DNA from 2 places in the Vibrio syngnathi genome. Region 2 is predicted to be linked to the other one. Evidence: riboswitches for the same ligand, from Rfam matches in the RefSeq annotation. Region 2 holds a riboswitch; the other holds the start of a gene.

Region 1 (7,773 bases), 850 kb from region 2:
GCGCTGTCCTGATCACAATACCCCTCTTGCAGCACAAACCATCAGTCAAATGGTCGATAAAGTCTTAGAACTGCCTGCTGGTTCAAAGATGATGCTGCTGGCTCCGATAGTCAAAGAACGTAAAGGTGAGCACGTTAAAACGCTTGAGAATCTAGCGGCTCAAGGCTTTATCCGTGCCCGTATTGATGGCGAGACCTGTGATTTGTCCGATCCACCCACATTGGAACTGCACAAGAAGCACACCATTGAAGTTGTCGTTGATCGCTTTAAGGTTCGCCCAGATCTTCAACAGCGTTTAGCTGAATCGTTTGAGACGACATTAGAGCTCTCTGGTGGCATCGCCGTAGTCGGTTGGATGGATGATAAAGAACAAGAAGAGATCGTATTCTCTGCAAACTTCGCTTGTCCAAAGTGTGGTTACAGCATGCAAGAACTTGAGCCTCGCCTGTTCTCATTCAATAACCCGGCAGGTGCTTGTGGTACGTGTGATGGACTTGGGGTTCAACAGTATTTTGACCCAAGCAGAGTGATTTTAGATGAGAACCTAAGTATTGCGGAAGGTGCGATTAAAGGCTGGGATCAGAAGAATTATTACTATTTCCAGATGCTGACATCGCTATCAGACCATTATGGTTTTGACCTTTATGCGCCATTTAATTCTCTACCAAAGAAAACCCAAGAGATCATCCTCAAGGGCTCTGGTAGAACTGAAGTTGAATTCAAATACATCAATGACCGTGGTGATATCCGAGTAAAACGCCACCCCTTTGAAGGCATTTTAAATACGTTAGAACGCCGTTACCGCGACACTGAATCTAGCGCGGTGCGTGAAGACCTTGCCAAGTACATATCAACGAAATCATGTTCTAGCTGTGATGGTACACGCTTAAGATTAGAAGCTCGAAATGTCTTTATTGGCGATACCACACTGCCAGAAATCGTTCAGCTCAGCATTGCTGATGCACTAGAGTTTTTCCAAAACTTGTCGCTCAGCGGCCAGCGTGGACAAATTGCTGATAAAGTGATGAAAGAGATCAATGATCGTCTGCATTTTTTGGTGAACGTTGGTTTGAATTACCTGAACCTATCACGCAGTGCAGAAACACTGTCTGGTGGTGAAGCGCAAAGAATTCGTCTAGCAAGTCAAATTGGGGCCGGTTTAGTTGGCGTTATGTATGTGCTGGATGAACCATCGATTGGCCTCCACCAGCGTGATAATGAACGTCTACTGCAAACTCTGGTTCACCTAAGAGACTTAGGAAATACCGTACTTGTTGTTGAGCATGACGAAGATGCGATTCGTTGCGCTGACCATGTTATCGATATAGGCCCAGGCGCAGGTGTTCATGGTGGCCACGTAGTCGCCGAAGGTACCATGCAAGACATCATCGAAAATCCGAACTCTTTAACTGGGCAATACCTCAGCGGCGCCAAAGAAATTGCGGTCCCCAAACAAAGAACGCCTATCGATAAGAAAAAGGTCGTCGAGATCGTTGGCGCGACTGGGAACAACCTAAAGAATGTCACTGCGACAATCCCTGTAGGCTTGTTCAGCTGTATTACCGGTGTATCGGGATCCGGTAAATCAACACTCATCAATGACACCTTCTTTAAAGTTGCTCACACTCAATTGAACGGTGCAACAACTGCAGTTCCGGCGCAGCACAAAAAGATTAAAGGCTTAGAGCATTTCGACAAAGTAATCGATATTGATCAAAGCCCTATCGGTCGAACCCCAAGATCGAATCCTGCAACCTACACTGGTATTTTCACTCCAATTCGAGAGTTATTTGCAGGTACACAAGAATCACGATCTCGTGGCTACAAGCCAGGTCGATTCAGTTTTAACGTTCGTGGTGGTCGTTGTGAAGCGTGCCAGGGAGACGGTGTCATCAAAGTAGAGATGCATTTCTTGCCAGATGTGTATGTACCGTGTGATGTGTGTAAAGGTAAGCGTTATAACCGTGAGACTCTAGAGGTCCGCTACAAGGGTAAAACCATTGATGAAGTTTTAGAGATGACTGTTGAAGATGCTCGAGAATACTTCAACCCTGTTCCTGTTATTGCTCGTAAGCTGCAAACCTTAATGGATGTTGGCCTTTCCTACATTCGCCTCGGACAAGCAGCGACAACCTTATCTGGTGGTGAAGCCCAACGAGTTAAATTGGCACGTGAGCTATCGAAACGAGATACAGGTAAAACCTTATACATTCTCGACGAGCCAACAACAGGGCTTCACTTCCACGATATTCAACAGCTATTAACGGTATTACATAGATTACGTGATCACGGCAATACGGTTGTCGTGATTGAGCATAACTTAGATGTCGTTAAAACGGCTGATTGGATCTTAGATTTAGGCCCAGAAGGCGGCCAAGGTGGTGGTGAGATTGTTGCAGAAGGTACACCTGAAGATGTGGCTTTAGTCGAAGGTTCGCATACGGCTCGCTTCCTTAAACCTATGTTAAATTTGAAGTAGGTGTAAAATAGCGCCCTGTGAGCAGACAGAAAAATGTTAAAGTAACAGAGCTTGTTTCAGAAGGAACAAGCTCTGTTTTTATAAGGTTAGGGATTTATGGCAACATTACATACTAGCGGTACCAAGCTAGAAAGTCAGAGAACTCAGCTTCCGCTTAACAAGGCATTCCTTGCCTCTTTAGCTGTTGTATTCTTATTAGCCATGCATTTTTTCATGCCCAATCCTGGAGGCTCCGGCCTCGCTTTATCCTTTAATCCAACCACTTGGTTAGCTCTTAGCTTTACGTTGGCGATTGGCTTCTACCAGCTTGCCACTAACCGAGCACTCAAATATTCAAAGTTAACCGTTGGCTTACTAATAAGCTGCGTGATACTGACGCTGCCCATTATTTACAGCAACGCCTCTCCTCAAGCCGCATCAGGCCGACTACTGGGATTGTGGGCGGGCTTTACATTATTCGTCGTGCTGCAACAATTTAAGTTCAGCAATAAGCACAAGCAGCGCATATTGTGGTTCATTGTGCTTGCTGTTGTCATACAGGCACTATTTGGCTATGTGCAATATTTCCTATTAGAACCTGGTAACCTATTTGGCTACAACACTGCGGCCAATAGACCTTATGGGATATTCCAACAATCGAATGTTATGGCAAGCTTTCTTGCTACAGGTTTTATGCTGTCAGCTTATCTCTTAGCAAGGCAGCCTGCTAAATATAACCATAAGATCAGCGAATCACTCCTACTGTATTTAACACCAGCCTTAACCGTACCTCTGCTGATCATCATCGCATCACGTACCGGATGGTTGGCTGCCGTCATTGGGTTTGTATGCATTCTGCCTTATCTATACAAGTTCTCGACCAAGAAACGCTTCTACGGGTGGTGTGCATCAATGCTCGTCGGTATCGTGGTCGCTTTTTCGGTTATCAGCCTTAGTGCAACTGATAGCCTCGCAAGTAAAAGGACGAACTTAGAAAGTCCACGAGCTTATACCTTTCCACAAGCGCTCGATATGATGATCGAAAAACCATTTACCGGTTATGGCTACGGAAAGTTCGAATCCGAATACACGCTATACACAGCCCGCCAACATCAACTTAACTCAAATTATCATCCCGGCCTTCCTGCAATGGATCACCCACACAATGAGTTCCTGTTTTGGGGGGTTGAAGGCGGAATAGTACCAATCATCGGGATCTTGATTGCTGCAGTGTTGGTGATGTCACGCATAGCAAGCTCAGCGAAAGGAACACGTCTAGCACTACTTGCGCTATTCATACCGATACTCTTACATTCTCAGCTTGAGTATCCTTTTTACCACTCGGCGATTCACTGGATAACCTTTATCATTTTGATTTACTGGGTCGATCAACGGACTTCTCGCCACTATCAGCAGCCGTTTAGTATTGTCAGTAAAACCCTATTCAGAGTGTCGAGCTTAGTCGTTCCTATCTTGGTGAGTTTTTACATGCTGAGTGCCTTACACACCAATTATGTACTCACTAAATTTGAAATGTCTAAGCCGAAAAACCCGGACATTCTTAAGCAGGTAACGAACCCCGTAGTCTGGAAAGATCGCTATGATTGGGACGTATACAGTACCTATCTAAATATCGGCCTCTACAAAGCCGATCCTAGCCTGATCCAACCTTATATAGATTGGTCGTTAGAGATCATAAAGAGTAAGCCAAGGCCTACTTTCTACAGTAACCTGATTCTCGCGTATCAAGGATTAGGTGATCACAGCAAGGCAGAACAAATTCGCAGTGAAGCGAGCTTCTTGTTCCCAAATCGAGACTTTTCAAAGGTTCAGTATAAGAAAGTATCACAAGAAGAAGATAACCTGTCGTCTACTGAGTGATGTTTAGCTCTCGGAACTAAAGCACCATTTCTGACCTTTCGGTTAGGCACAAAAAAGCGCACGATCTCTCGTGCGCTTTTCTTTTAAACTTCAATTTATTACCATTATGTTAAAACATCTTGCAACGCTTTTAAGCACAAAGCGACATTCTCTTTTCGAGCACCGTAACCCATTAGGCCGATACGCCACGCCTTACCAGCCAAAGAGCCAAGCCCAGCACCGATTTCAAGGTTATATTCTTCTAACAGCTGCGTTCTTATTTTGGCTTCATCAATCCCTTCAGGGAAGTAAAGCGCATTCAATTGAGGTAAGCGACTCTCTTCATCAACCACAAATTCCAACCCCAAAGCTTCTACGCCTGCTTTAAGTTTTTGGTGCATCGCATAGTGACGTGACCAAGCATTGTCTAGGCCTTCATTTTTCAATAAAACCAACGACTCATGCAGAGCATATAGGCTGTTCACAGGCGCAGTATGGTGATAGCTACGCTTACCTTCTCCACTCCAATAACCTAATACCAAGCTCTGATCCAAGAACCAGCTTTGTACGGGAGCTTGACGTGCTTTCATTTTATCAACAGCACGTTGAGAGAACGTCACTGGAGATAAACCAGGTACACAAGACAGACACTTCTGACTGCCAGAGTAAACGGCATCAAGCTGCCATTCATCAACTAACAATGGCACACCACCTAATGATGTCACCGCATCCACAATCGACAACGCATCAAACTGACGAGCTGTTGCTGAAATAGCTTGAGCATCCGATAATGCTCCTGTAGACGTCTCGGCATGCACAAATGCGACAGCAACAGCATCAGGGTTTTCTGCCAATGCTTTTTCTACCTTTTTAACGGAAACGGGTTTGCCCCACTCATCATCGACAAGGATCGCTTCACCACCACAACGCACAACATTCTCTCGCATACGTTCACCGAAAACACCATTGCGACAAACAATCACCTTGTCGCCAGGTTCAATCAAGTTAACAAAACAGGTTTCCATGCCCGCACTGCCTGGAGCAGAAACGGCAATCGTAAATTCGTTTTCCGTCTGAAAAGCGTATTTGAGAAGCTGTTTAAGCTCATCCATCATCGCAATAAATAGCGGGTCTAGGTGACCAATGGTTGGACGGCTTAAAGCCTGTAAAACTTGAGGGGAAATGTCTGAAGGCCCCGGCCCCATTAACGTTCGGTGTGGCGGATAAAAGCTATCAATAGCAGTAGTGAGTGTTAAATTAGACATATACATACCTTACGTTAATGTTGTGAACAATCCACCCTAAAGCAAATTGATTACCTCAGCAATTAGCCATAAGTATTGAGGTCAAACCAGTGTCACATAATTGTTAAAATTATTTTTCAATTATCTCACGTTACGGATTGACATTATTTGCGCAAACACGTTCAATGAAATGGCTATCTAGCAGAAGAGGAGCACTGCCCAGGCAGGTGTTTTGTGGAACCGCATTTCCAATACAAAACATTCATGGGGAGCAGTGCCGAGATAATAAAAGGATGCAGGACCTTTATTATCGGTTGAGCGGGCTGAATCCCGGCAACTGTCGCCATTTCTATATGGTGAGGAGCTTCTGAGGTTACTATTCTAATAATTCCTCTCTTTTTGCTCTAAATACTCTCTTCGAAAAACATCGGACGTTGGATTACCCAACAGTAATTTTATTTTAGGAAATCGTGGGAGATATATCGTGAGTGCATCTAATGTAGCTGGTTCTTTTAATGTCGCTAAGTTTGGTGGAACAAGTGTTGCCAACTTTGAAGCAATGAGCCGTTGTGCTGCTATTATTGAAAACAACTCAAATACGAAACTGGTCGTGAGTAGCGCATGCTCTGGCGTCACTAATCTGCTTGTTGAACTCGCGAATGGTGTTCAAGATAAAACTCGTCGCCAAGAACTAGTCACACAGTTAACCGACATTCATAATACGATTCTTGCTCAGTTAGCCGATCCGAGCAGTATCGAGAAAGAGGTTCATAGCATTCTCGATGATATTGCGAGTGCAGCCGAAGCAGCATCATTCCAAGTAAGCACAAAGCTTACTGACCACCTTGTCGCATGTGGCGAACTGATGTCGACACATATCCTCGCTCAAATCATTCGCGAACGTGGCACACCAGCGGTTCGTTTTGACATCAGAGAAGTGATGTGCACCAATGATGACTTCGGTAAAGCAGAACCACAACTGGAAGATATTGCAGCCCTTGCACAGCAGAAACTGATTCCACTTTGCGAAAAACAAGTTGTCGTTACCCAAGGTTTTATCGGTGCCGATAGAGAGGGTAACACCACAACGTTAGGTCGTGGCGGCAGTGATTACTCAGCGGCACTGATTGCAGAATCGGTACAAGCGATTGGTTTAGAAATTTGGACTGATGTTCCAGGCATCTACACCACAGATCCACGCATCGCACCGAAAGCATCTCCTATCCCAGAGATCAGCTTCAGTGAAGCATCTGAGATGGCAAATTTTGGCGCGAAGATATTACACCCTTCGACTCTAGTTCCTGCACTACGCCATCAAATCCCGGTTTTTGTCGGCTCATCAAAAGCACCAGAGCTCGGTGGAACATGGATTCGTCAACAGGTTGAAAGCTCTCCTCTATTCAGAGCGCTGGCCCTGCGCTGCAACCAAACCATGGTTACACTGCGTAGCGCTAACATGTTCCATGCTTACGGCTTCCTAGCAAAAGTATTCGAGATCCTGGCTAAACATAAGATCTCGGTCGATCTTATCACTACCTCAGAGATCAGTGTCTCACTTACTCTCGATCAAACAGATACATCGGGTGGTGCTCCTCAGCTACCAGAAGCCGCTCGAATTGAGCTTGAAAAGCTGTGTTCTGTGGATATTGAACATGACCTATGTCTTGTTGCTCTTATTGGCAACAACATGAGTGAAAGCAAAGGCTATGCGAAGCAGGTGTTCGGCACGCTTGAAGACTTCAACCTACGTATGATTTGTTACGGAGCGAGCCCACACAACCTATGCTTCTTGCTTGATGAATCTGTCTCAAAGTTAGCGATTCAAAAGCTACATCAAGAGCTGTTTGAATAAAACGACGGTTGCTCGATTAGTTTAAAATCACCAAACGACAGATACAAAAAGGGTTGCTCTTAAGCAACCCTTTTATTTTTACGAATCAAAGACCGTCGTAGATTCAAACTAGTTAATGTTTGGACCTAACCACTTCTCAGCTTCCAACATACCCCAACCTTTACGGTCGGCATAGCTATCCACTTGATCCTGTTGAATCTGTGCAATAGCAAAGTATCGGGCATCAGGATGTGAGAAATACATACCAGACACTGAGGCACCTGGCCACATTGCGTAACTCGTGGTTAGTGACATGTCGATTGCTTTTTCAACGTCCATTAACTCCCACAACGTGCCTTTCTCTGTATGCTCTGGGCAAG
Region 2 (7,773 bases):
ATGTACCTGTTGTTTTAACGCTTGGTACTAAATTCGTTATTCAAGATGATCCAGAGTTTTGGAAAGATTTCCTTGAACAACATGTAACCGTTGTTGCAATGAACGAAGACGAAGCTGAAGCATTAACTGGTGAAAGCGATCCTCTAGCTGCTTCAGACAAAGCACTAGATTGGGTAGACTTAGTTCTATGTACAGCAGGCCCTGTGGGCTTGTTTATGGCGGGTTACACAGAAGATGCAGTGAAGCGTGAAACATCATTACCGTTGTTACCAGGCTCGATTGCTGAATTTAACCGTTATGAGTTTAGTCGTCCCGCACATAAAGATTTATGTGAAAATCCAACGAAAATCTATTCGCATATCGCACCTTACATGGGCGGCCCAGAAAAGATTAAGAATACTAATGGTGCCGGTGATGCTGCGTTGTCTGCTCTATTACATGATATGGCCGCTAATAAGTACCATAAAGAAAATGTGCCTAACTCAAGTAAGCATCAGCATTCATTCTTGACGTATTCTTCTTTCTCACAAGTTTGTAAATATTCAAACCGCGCAAGTTATGAAGTATTAGTTCAGCACTCGCCACGATTATCTCGAGGCCTTCCTGAAAGAGAAGATAGTCTAGAAGAAGCGTACTGGGAAAGATAAGGCATTTTTTTGATTTATATTTCACTATTAGAAATATAAAAAAGGCTCCGAAAGGAGCCTTTTTTGTTTCTGAATATATTGAAGCCGTAAATAATACTTTAGTCGACTTAAATATTAATTCTATTGCTTAGTGGGTTATTGATTATTCACTTAGCAAACTCGATGCCTTAAAGAGCAAACTCTTCTAGAGATTTACCAGCATCTAGTTGTTCTTGGATAGCTGAAGGCGTACGGCCTTGACCTGTCCAAGTTTTTTCGTCGCCATTCGCGTCTACGTATTTGTATTTCGCAGGGCGAGGAGCACGTTTAGATTTTGTTGTTTTAGATTTTGCTTCACCAGAAAGTGCAGCAATAAGATCGGCAACATCGATTCCGTCTTTTGCAATTTGTTCTGCGATAGCAGAAAGCTTAGCTTCTTGCTCTGCTTTTGCTGCGCGTTCTTCAGCTTCAGACTCTTGACGTTCTTGTACAACAATAGTCAGCTTGTCTAGCGCTTCTTCAAGTTGCTCAAGAGTTAATTCACGTGAGAACGCACGAAGGCTACGGATATTTAATAGAGTTTTTGTTAATTCAGACATGATATTTCCCATCAAGGTAAACTAAATAATCCTCCTAATAATAAACAGAGCCTAAGAATAAAACAAATAGTATTTCTTCTATTAGTTATTTAAATAAGAAAATGAGACGAGTGTTTTAAGATGAAAAGATAGACTTCTAATGAACTTATAATAACTATTAAGAATATCTTAAAAAAAACAGGTGATATCTGATATGTGTTAAGTGGAGTAATCCGTAAAAGTTGACTATTCTTCTATTGATTACTTCATTAACAAAAAGCTTATTTTTCTCGGAATGATATGTTGCATTGTTGCTCTTGATGGGTACAATTGCGGCCACCTGATGCGGTGCTTTGGTTAATCTGTTGTTAAACTCTGGTTTACACGGTTAATAATGTTACCGCACGTAGAGGTGCAATTATAAAGAGTAGTTTTCGTTGGGGTGATGCCAATGAACGGGAATGAAAGGTGTAATTGCCGAAGTAAATTGTATATCTAAGCAATTTGCTGGGGTTGTGCTTAATAGGTACAACACTGCCATAGTCTTAATTTTAAACTATGGAGCGCTACTGTAGGGTTGGGTGAAGTGTTCACTTCCCTTTCGCTTAGTTCAACATGAGCTTGATAAGCCGTATCAAGTTTATCTGCAGTAGATCTCTAGCCAAATAAAAAACTGGTTTTTGAAGATCATGAATTTAATAGATTTTGCAACATCGCCTTTATCGCTGCTTCCTCCCTTGGTTGCCTTGACTCTTGCTATTGTTACCCGCCGTGTATTAGTTTCCTTGGGTGTCGGTATTGTTATGGGTGCGATTCTACTTGCTGACTACTCAGTAGGTAACGCAGCTAGCTACGTCTTTACTAAAGTATCTGGTGTTTTCATCGAAGATGGTGGCATTAACACTTGGAACATGAGCATTGTCGCTTTCCTAATTATTCTTGGAATGACAACGGCATTATTAACACTATCTGGCGGTACTCGCGCATTCGCTGAGTGGGCACAGTCTCGTGTTAAGAGCAAACGTGGTTCTAAACTACTTGCTGCATTCTTAGGTGTATTCATCTTTGTGGATGATTACTTCAACAGCTTAGCGGTAGGTGCTATCTCTCGCCCTGTAACTGACCGCTTCTACGTATCTCGCGCTAAGCTAGCTTATATCCTAGACTCAACTGCTGCTCCTATGTGTGTGATCATGCCTGCTTCTAGCTGGGGTGCTTACATTATTACTATCATTGGTGGCATCTTAGTGACACACGGTGTGACAGAGTATTCTGCACTGGGTGCTTACGTTCGCCTTATCCCAATGAACTTCTACGCTGTGTTCGCGCTATTAATGGTGTTTGCTGTTGCGTGGTTTGGTTTAGATGTTGGTAAAATGCGCGAGCATGAGATTGAAGCTTCTCAAGGCCGTGGCTTTGAAGGCGACAATGATCAAAAGCAAGCGCACGATCTAAACGAAGAGCTGGATATTCAAGAGAGCGAAAACGGTTCTGTTTCTGATCTCGTAATGCCAATCGTAGCGTTAATCGTAGCGACGGTTGCTGCAATGCTTTACACGGGTGGCCAAGCGCTTACTGCTGATGGTCAAGCATTCAACTTACTTGGCGCATTTGAAAATACGGATGTAGGTAAGTCTCTGGTTTACGGTGGTGTGATTGGTTTACTCGTTGCGCTAGCAACGGTATTCAAACAGAAACTACCTTTGGTTGATATCACAAGAACAATGTGGATTGGTGCAAGCTCAATGTTTGGCGCTATCCTTATCCTTGTATTTGCATGGACGATTGGTTCTGTTATTGGTGACATGAAAACAGGTTCGTACCTATCCTCTCTAGCAACAGGTAACATCGATTACCACTGGCTACCGGTTATCTTGTTCCTTCTTGCTGGCCTAATGGCGTTCTCGACAGGTACATCTTGGGGTACGTTCGGTATCATGTTACCGATTGCGGGTGACATGGCTGCAGCCTCTGACATCGCGCTAATCCTTCCTATGCTAAGTGCGGTTCTTGCGGGTTCTGTATTTGGTGATCACTGTTCTCCAATCTCGGATACAACGATTCTGTCTTCTACAGGTGCGCGTTGTAACCACATTGATCACGTATCGACTCAGCTCCCTTATGCGCTGTCTGTGGCGTTCGTATCGTGTATTGGTTTCATCACCCTAGGAATGACATCATCAACTGGCATTGCATTTGGCGCAGCGTCTCTAACGTTTGTTGCGGTATGTTTTGCATTGGCTTATTTCTCACGTTGTAAGATGGCAACGTGTAAAAGCTAATCATCATTTGATTGAATAATGAGAAGGGAGGCGTTTGCCTCCCTTTTTTTGTGTTCGTTAATTTAATTTTAAATTTCGTGAAAAAAGTTCGAATAAATGGTTGAAAAAGGGTGTCAGCTTAGTTAGTGTGGAGACAAGACAGCAAACAACCTAAGAGCTGATAAGTATGCGTAAATTAGTAATGAACATTCATCACCATCATCACCCTATCTAGTCTTTCGGGGAGATTTACGTATACCCGGGAGCAAGAATTCTCCCGGAGGTTAAGTCAAAGAATTTAGATTTAAACCCTCGGGACGACAAAGTCTTCCGAGGGTTTTTTAGTTTTAGCACTTTAAATAATCAATAAATTCAAATATTTGCACAGGGATATAGCAATGCAGACACAACGCCTAAGAATCGCAATTCAAAAGAAAGGTCGCTTAAGTAAAGAGTGCCAAGATCTACTTAAAAAATGTGGTGTGAAATTTAACATCATGGGTGAGCGCTTAGTTGTTCATTCACTAAATATGCCAATCGACTTGTTACTCGTTCGTGATGACGACATCCCAGGCCTTATCATGGATGGTGTGGTTGACCTTGGTTTTATCGGTGAGAATGAACTAGAAGAAGTTCGCCTAGACCGCGTTGCTTTAAAAGAGCCATCAGAGTTTCGTACACTACGTCGTTTAGACTTCGGTGGTTGCCGCCTTTCTATCGCAATCAACAAAGATGAAGAATACAACGGCCCACAAGACCTAGCGGGCAAACGTATTGCGACAACTTACCCACAATTACTAAAAGCCTACATGGACGAGCAGGGTGTTGAATTCAGCGCTTGTATGCTAACTGGCTCAGTTGAAGTTGCGCCACGTGCTGGTCTAGCAGACGCTATCGCCGATTTAGTTTCTACAGGTGCAACGCTAGAAGCAAACGGTCTAAAGGAAGCAGAGGCTATCTTCCAATCTAAAGCAACACTGATTCAACGTGTTGGTGATTTCGATGCAGACAAAACGGCATTAATTGAAAAACTACTGACTCGTATGCAGGGTGTTCAACAAGCGAAAGAGTCGAAGTACATCATGCTTCACGCACCAACGTCTCAGCTAGAGCAAATCAAAGCACTACTGCCTGGTGCTGAAGATCCAACGGTTCTCCCTTTATCAACAGACAAAGACAAAGTTGCCGTTCACCTAGTAAGTACAGAGAACTTGTTCTGGGAAACTATGGAACAGCTGAAAGAGTTGGGTGCAAGCTCGATTCTAGTATTACCAATCGAAAAAATGATGGGGTAGTGACGATGAGAACCGTTGTTTGGCAATCTTTAAGTGAATCACAGCAAGACTCGGTATTAGAGCGTCCAGCTATTACTGAAGGTGCAAACATCACAGCGACTGTTTCTGATGTTATTGCAAAAGTACGAAATGAAGGCGATGCCGCACTTAAGGAACTGACTGAAAAGTTCGATCGTGTGACTCCAGAATCCATTCGAGTCAACTCGACTGAGATTGAAGAGGCATGTGCTCGTTTAACACCAGAAATGAAGCAAGCGTTAGAGCAAGCTTATAGCAATATTGCTAAGTTTCACGAAGCTCAGAAGCCGCAGCCAATTAAGGTTGAAACACAGCCTGGTGTTGTGTGTGAGCAGGTGACGCGCGCGATTAATACTGTTGGACTTTATATTCCGGGTGGTAGCGCGCCACTTCCGTCAACGGTTCTTATGTTAGGTGTACCTGCTCAAATTGCGGGTTGTCGTAAGGTTGTGCTTTGCTCACCTCCGCCAATTGCTGATGAAATCTTGTATGTCGCTAATCTTTGTAAAATCGATGAGGTTTACAATGTTGGTGGTGGTCAAGCCGTTGCTGCCATGGCTTATGGTACAGAGAGTGTTGCTAAGGTCGATAAGATTTTCGGTCCAGGTAACGCTTACGTAACGGAAGCGAAACGCCAAGTAAGTAACGATTTCCGTGGCGCTGCGATTGATATGCCGGCAGGCCCATCTGAAGTGTTAGTGATTGCAGACGAAACTGCGGATGCTGACTTCATTGCTGCAGATCTACTGAGCCAAGCGGAACACGGACCAGATTCACAAGTTGTGTTAGTCACACCATCGCCAGTTGTTGCCGACCAAGTAACCGATGCGGTTCAGAAGCAACTGAAAGAACTGTCTCGTGCGAACATCGCTCAGCAAGCATTGGCTTCAAGCCTAATCATCATTGCTGAATCGATCACTCAAGCGATTGCGATTTCGAACTTCTACGGTCCGGAGCACTTGATTGTTCAGACTAAGAACCCACGTGAATTGCTGCCGTTGCTAGACAATGCAGGGTCAATCTTCCTTGGTGACTGGTCTCCAGAGTCTGCAGGTGATTATGCATCAGGTACAAACCACGTTCTTCCGACTTACGGCTATACCAAAACCTATTCAAGTTTAGGTTTGGCTGATTTCTCTAAGCGTATGACAGTACAAGAGTTAACAGCCGATGGCTTAAAAGGCCTAGCCCCAACGGTAGTAACCATGGCGGAAGCCGAAGGCTTGGATGCACACAAACGTGCTGTGACTATCCGAGTTGAAAAATTAAATCGAGTTGAAACGTTAAATAAAGCGAAATAAGGGTAGAGCATGGAAAAGTTAGCAAGAAAGCAAATTCAGGCTCTGACACCTTATTTGTCTGCAAGACGCATTGGCGGTAGCGGAGATGTATGGTTGAACGCCAATGAATCTCCGTTTGATAACGAGTACAGCCTAAATCTGACTCGACTTAACCGCTACAGCGAGTGCCAGCCTAAAGAGCTGATCGATGCTTATGCTCAATACGCTGGCGTGACATCAGAGCAAACGCTGACAACGCGCGGTGCTGACGAAGGTATCGAGCTTTTGATTCGTGCGTTCTGTGAGCCAAACGAAGATGCAATTCTTTACTGTCCACCGACTTACGGTATGTATGCGATCAGTGCCGAAACCATTGGTGTCGAACGTAAAGTGGTGCCTCTAACTTCTGAATGGCAATTGGATCTTCCTGCTATTGAAGCTCAACTCGACAACGTAAAAGTTGTCTTTGTTTGCAGCCCAAATAACCCAACAGGTAACTTAGTTAACCGTAAAGACATCATTAAACTGCTTGAGATGACTCAAGACAAAGCGATTGTGGTGATGGATGAAGCGTATATCGACTTCTGCCCTGAAGCGTCAACGGTCGATTTGCTTGCTCAATATCCGAACTTAGCGATTTTGCGTACTCTTTCCAAAGCTTTTGCATTAGCGGGACTACGCTGTGGCTTTACGCTAGCGAATAAAGCGCTTATCGATGTACTGTTGAAAGTGATTGCTCCTTATCCAGTGCCAATTCCTGTTGCTGACATAGCTGTTCAAGCACTTTCAGATCAAGGACTAGCGCGCGCTAAGTTCCAAGTTCTGGATTTAAGTGCTAACCGAGCGTATTTGCAAGCGGGTCTATTAGGCATGCCTCAAGTAACGGTATTTGATGGTTGGGGTAACTACCTACTGGTGAAATTCCCGAACGGCGATGAGTTATTTAAAGCAGCTTGGGATACGGGCATCATTTTGCGTAATTCGCCAATTGAAGATTGTGTTCGTATTAGTATTGGTAACCGCGAAGAGTGCGAAAAGACACTTGGATTCATTCGTAACTTTTTTCAGTAACGAAGGCTTACCAGTAATCACATTGGCCAGTTGTGTTTAATCAACATAACTGGCAATGAATCAGACATTTGGGTTAGCGGTTGATTTTAGCTAGGCCACCAGATTTAAAATTAAAAGGAAGTTCAAGTGAGTAAACAACAGAAAATACTTTTTATAGACCGTGACGGCACCTTAATTGTTGAGCCGCCAGTCGACTTTCAAGTAGACCGTTTAGATAAGCTAAAATTCGAACCGCTAGTGATTCCTAGCCTGCTTGCTTTGCAAGATGCTGGCTACCGCTTAGTGATGGTGACTAACCAAGATGGTTTAGGTACGGATAGCTACCCACAAGAAGAATTCGATGCTCCGCATAATATGATGATGGAGTTCTTCGAATCTCAAGGCGTTAAGTTTGACGATGTGCTTATTTGTCCTCACTTTGACGAAGACAACTGCTCTTGCCGTAAGCCTAAACTGGGTATGGTTAAAGAATACCTACAAGGCGGCAAAGTCGACTTCCAACACTCTGTTGTGATTGGCGACCGAATGACGGATCTTCAACTTGCTGAGAACATGGCAATTCGTGGTATCCAATACGGACCAGATGCGCAAACTGAGGGCACACTTAACTGGCCACAGATCGTTAAAGATCTAACGGTTAACGC

Evidence for each region. A riboswitch is a leader RNA that binds a small molecule or an ion and turns the genes downstream of it on or off. The one in region 2 is predicted to bind lysine.
Region 1: another riboswitch for lysine. It lies ahead of lysC (lysine-sensitive aspartokinase 3); the one in region 2 lies ahead of K08M4_RS09505 (Na+/H+ antiporter NhaC family protein).

Annotation. Positions count from the first base shown of each region.
Region 1 is NZ_CP017916.1:2,928,582-2,936,354, forward strand. It holds gene uvrA (excinuclease ABC subunit UvrA) at 1-2,479, shown strand, start outside; gene K08M4_RS13220 (PglL family O-oligosaccharyltransferase) at 2,576-4,339, shown strand; gene K08M4_RS13225 (pyridoxal-phosphate-dependent aminotransferase family protein) at 4,444-5,583, opposite strand; lysine riboswitch at 5,760-5,937, shown strand; gene lysC (lysine-sensitive aspartokinase 3) at 6,047-7,414, shown strand; gene metH (methionine synthase) at 7,523-7,773, opposite strand, start outside.
Region 2 is NZ_CP017916.1:2,079,980-2,087,752, reverse strand. It holds gene K08M4_RS09515 (inosine/guanosine kinase) at 1-647, shown strand, start outside; gene K08M4_RS09510 (H-NS family histone-like protein) at 815-1,225, opposite strand; lysine riboswitch at 1,604-1,781, shown strand; gene K08M4_RS09505 (Na+/H+ antiporter NhaC family protein) at 1,894-3,486, shown strand; His leader region at 3,676-3,811, shown strand; gene hisG (ATP phosphoribosyltransferase) at 3,864-4,760, shown strand; gene hisD (histidinol dehydrogenase) at 4,760-6,079, shown strand; gene hisC (histidinol-phosphate transaminase) at 6,089-7,129, shown strand; gene hisB (bifunctional histidinol-phosphatase/imidazoleglycerol-phosphate dehydratase HisB) at 7,256-7,773, shown strand, end outside.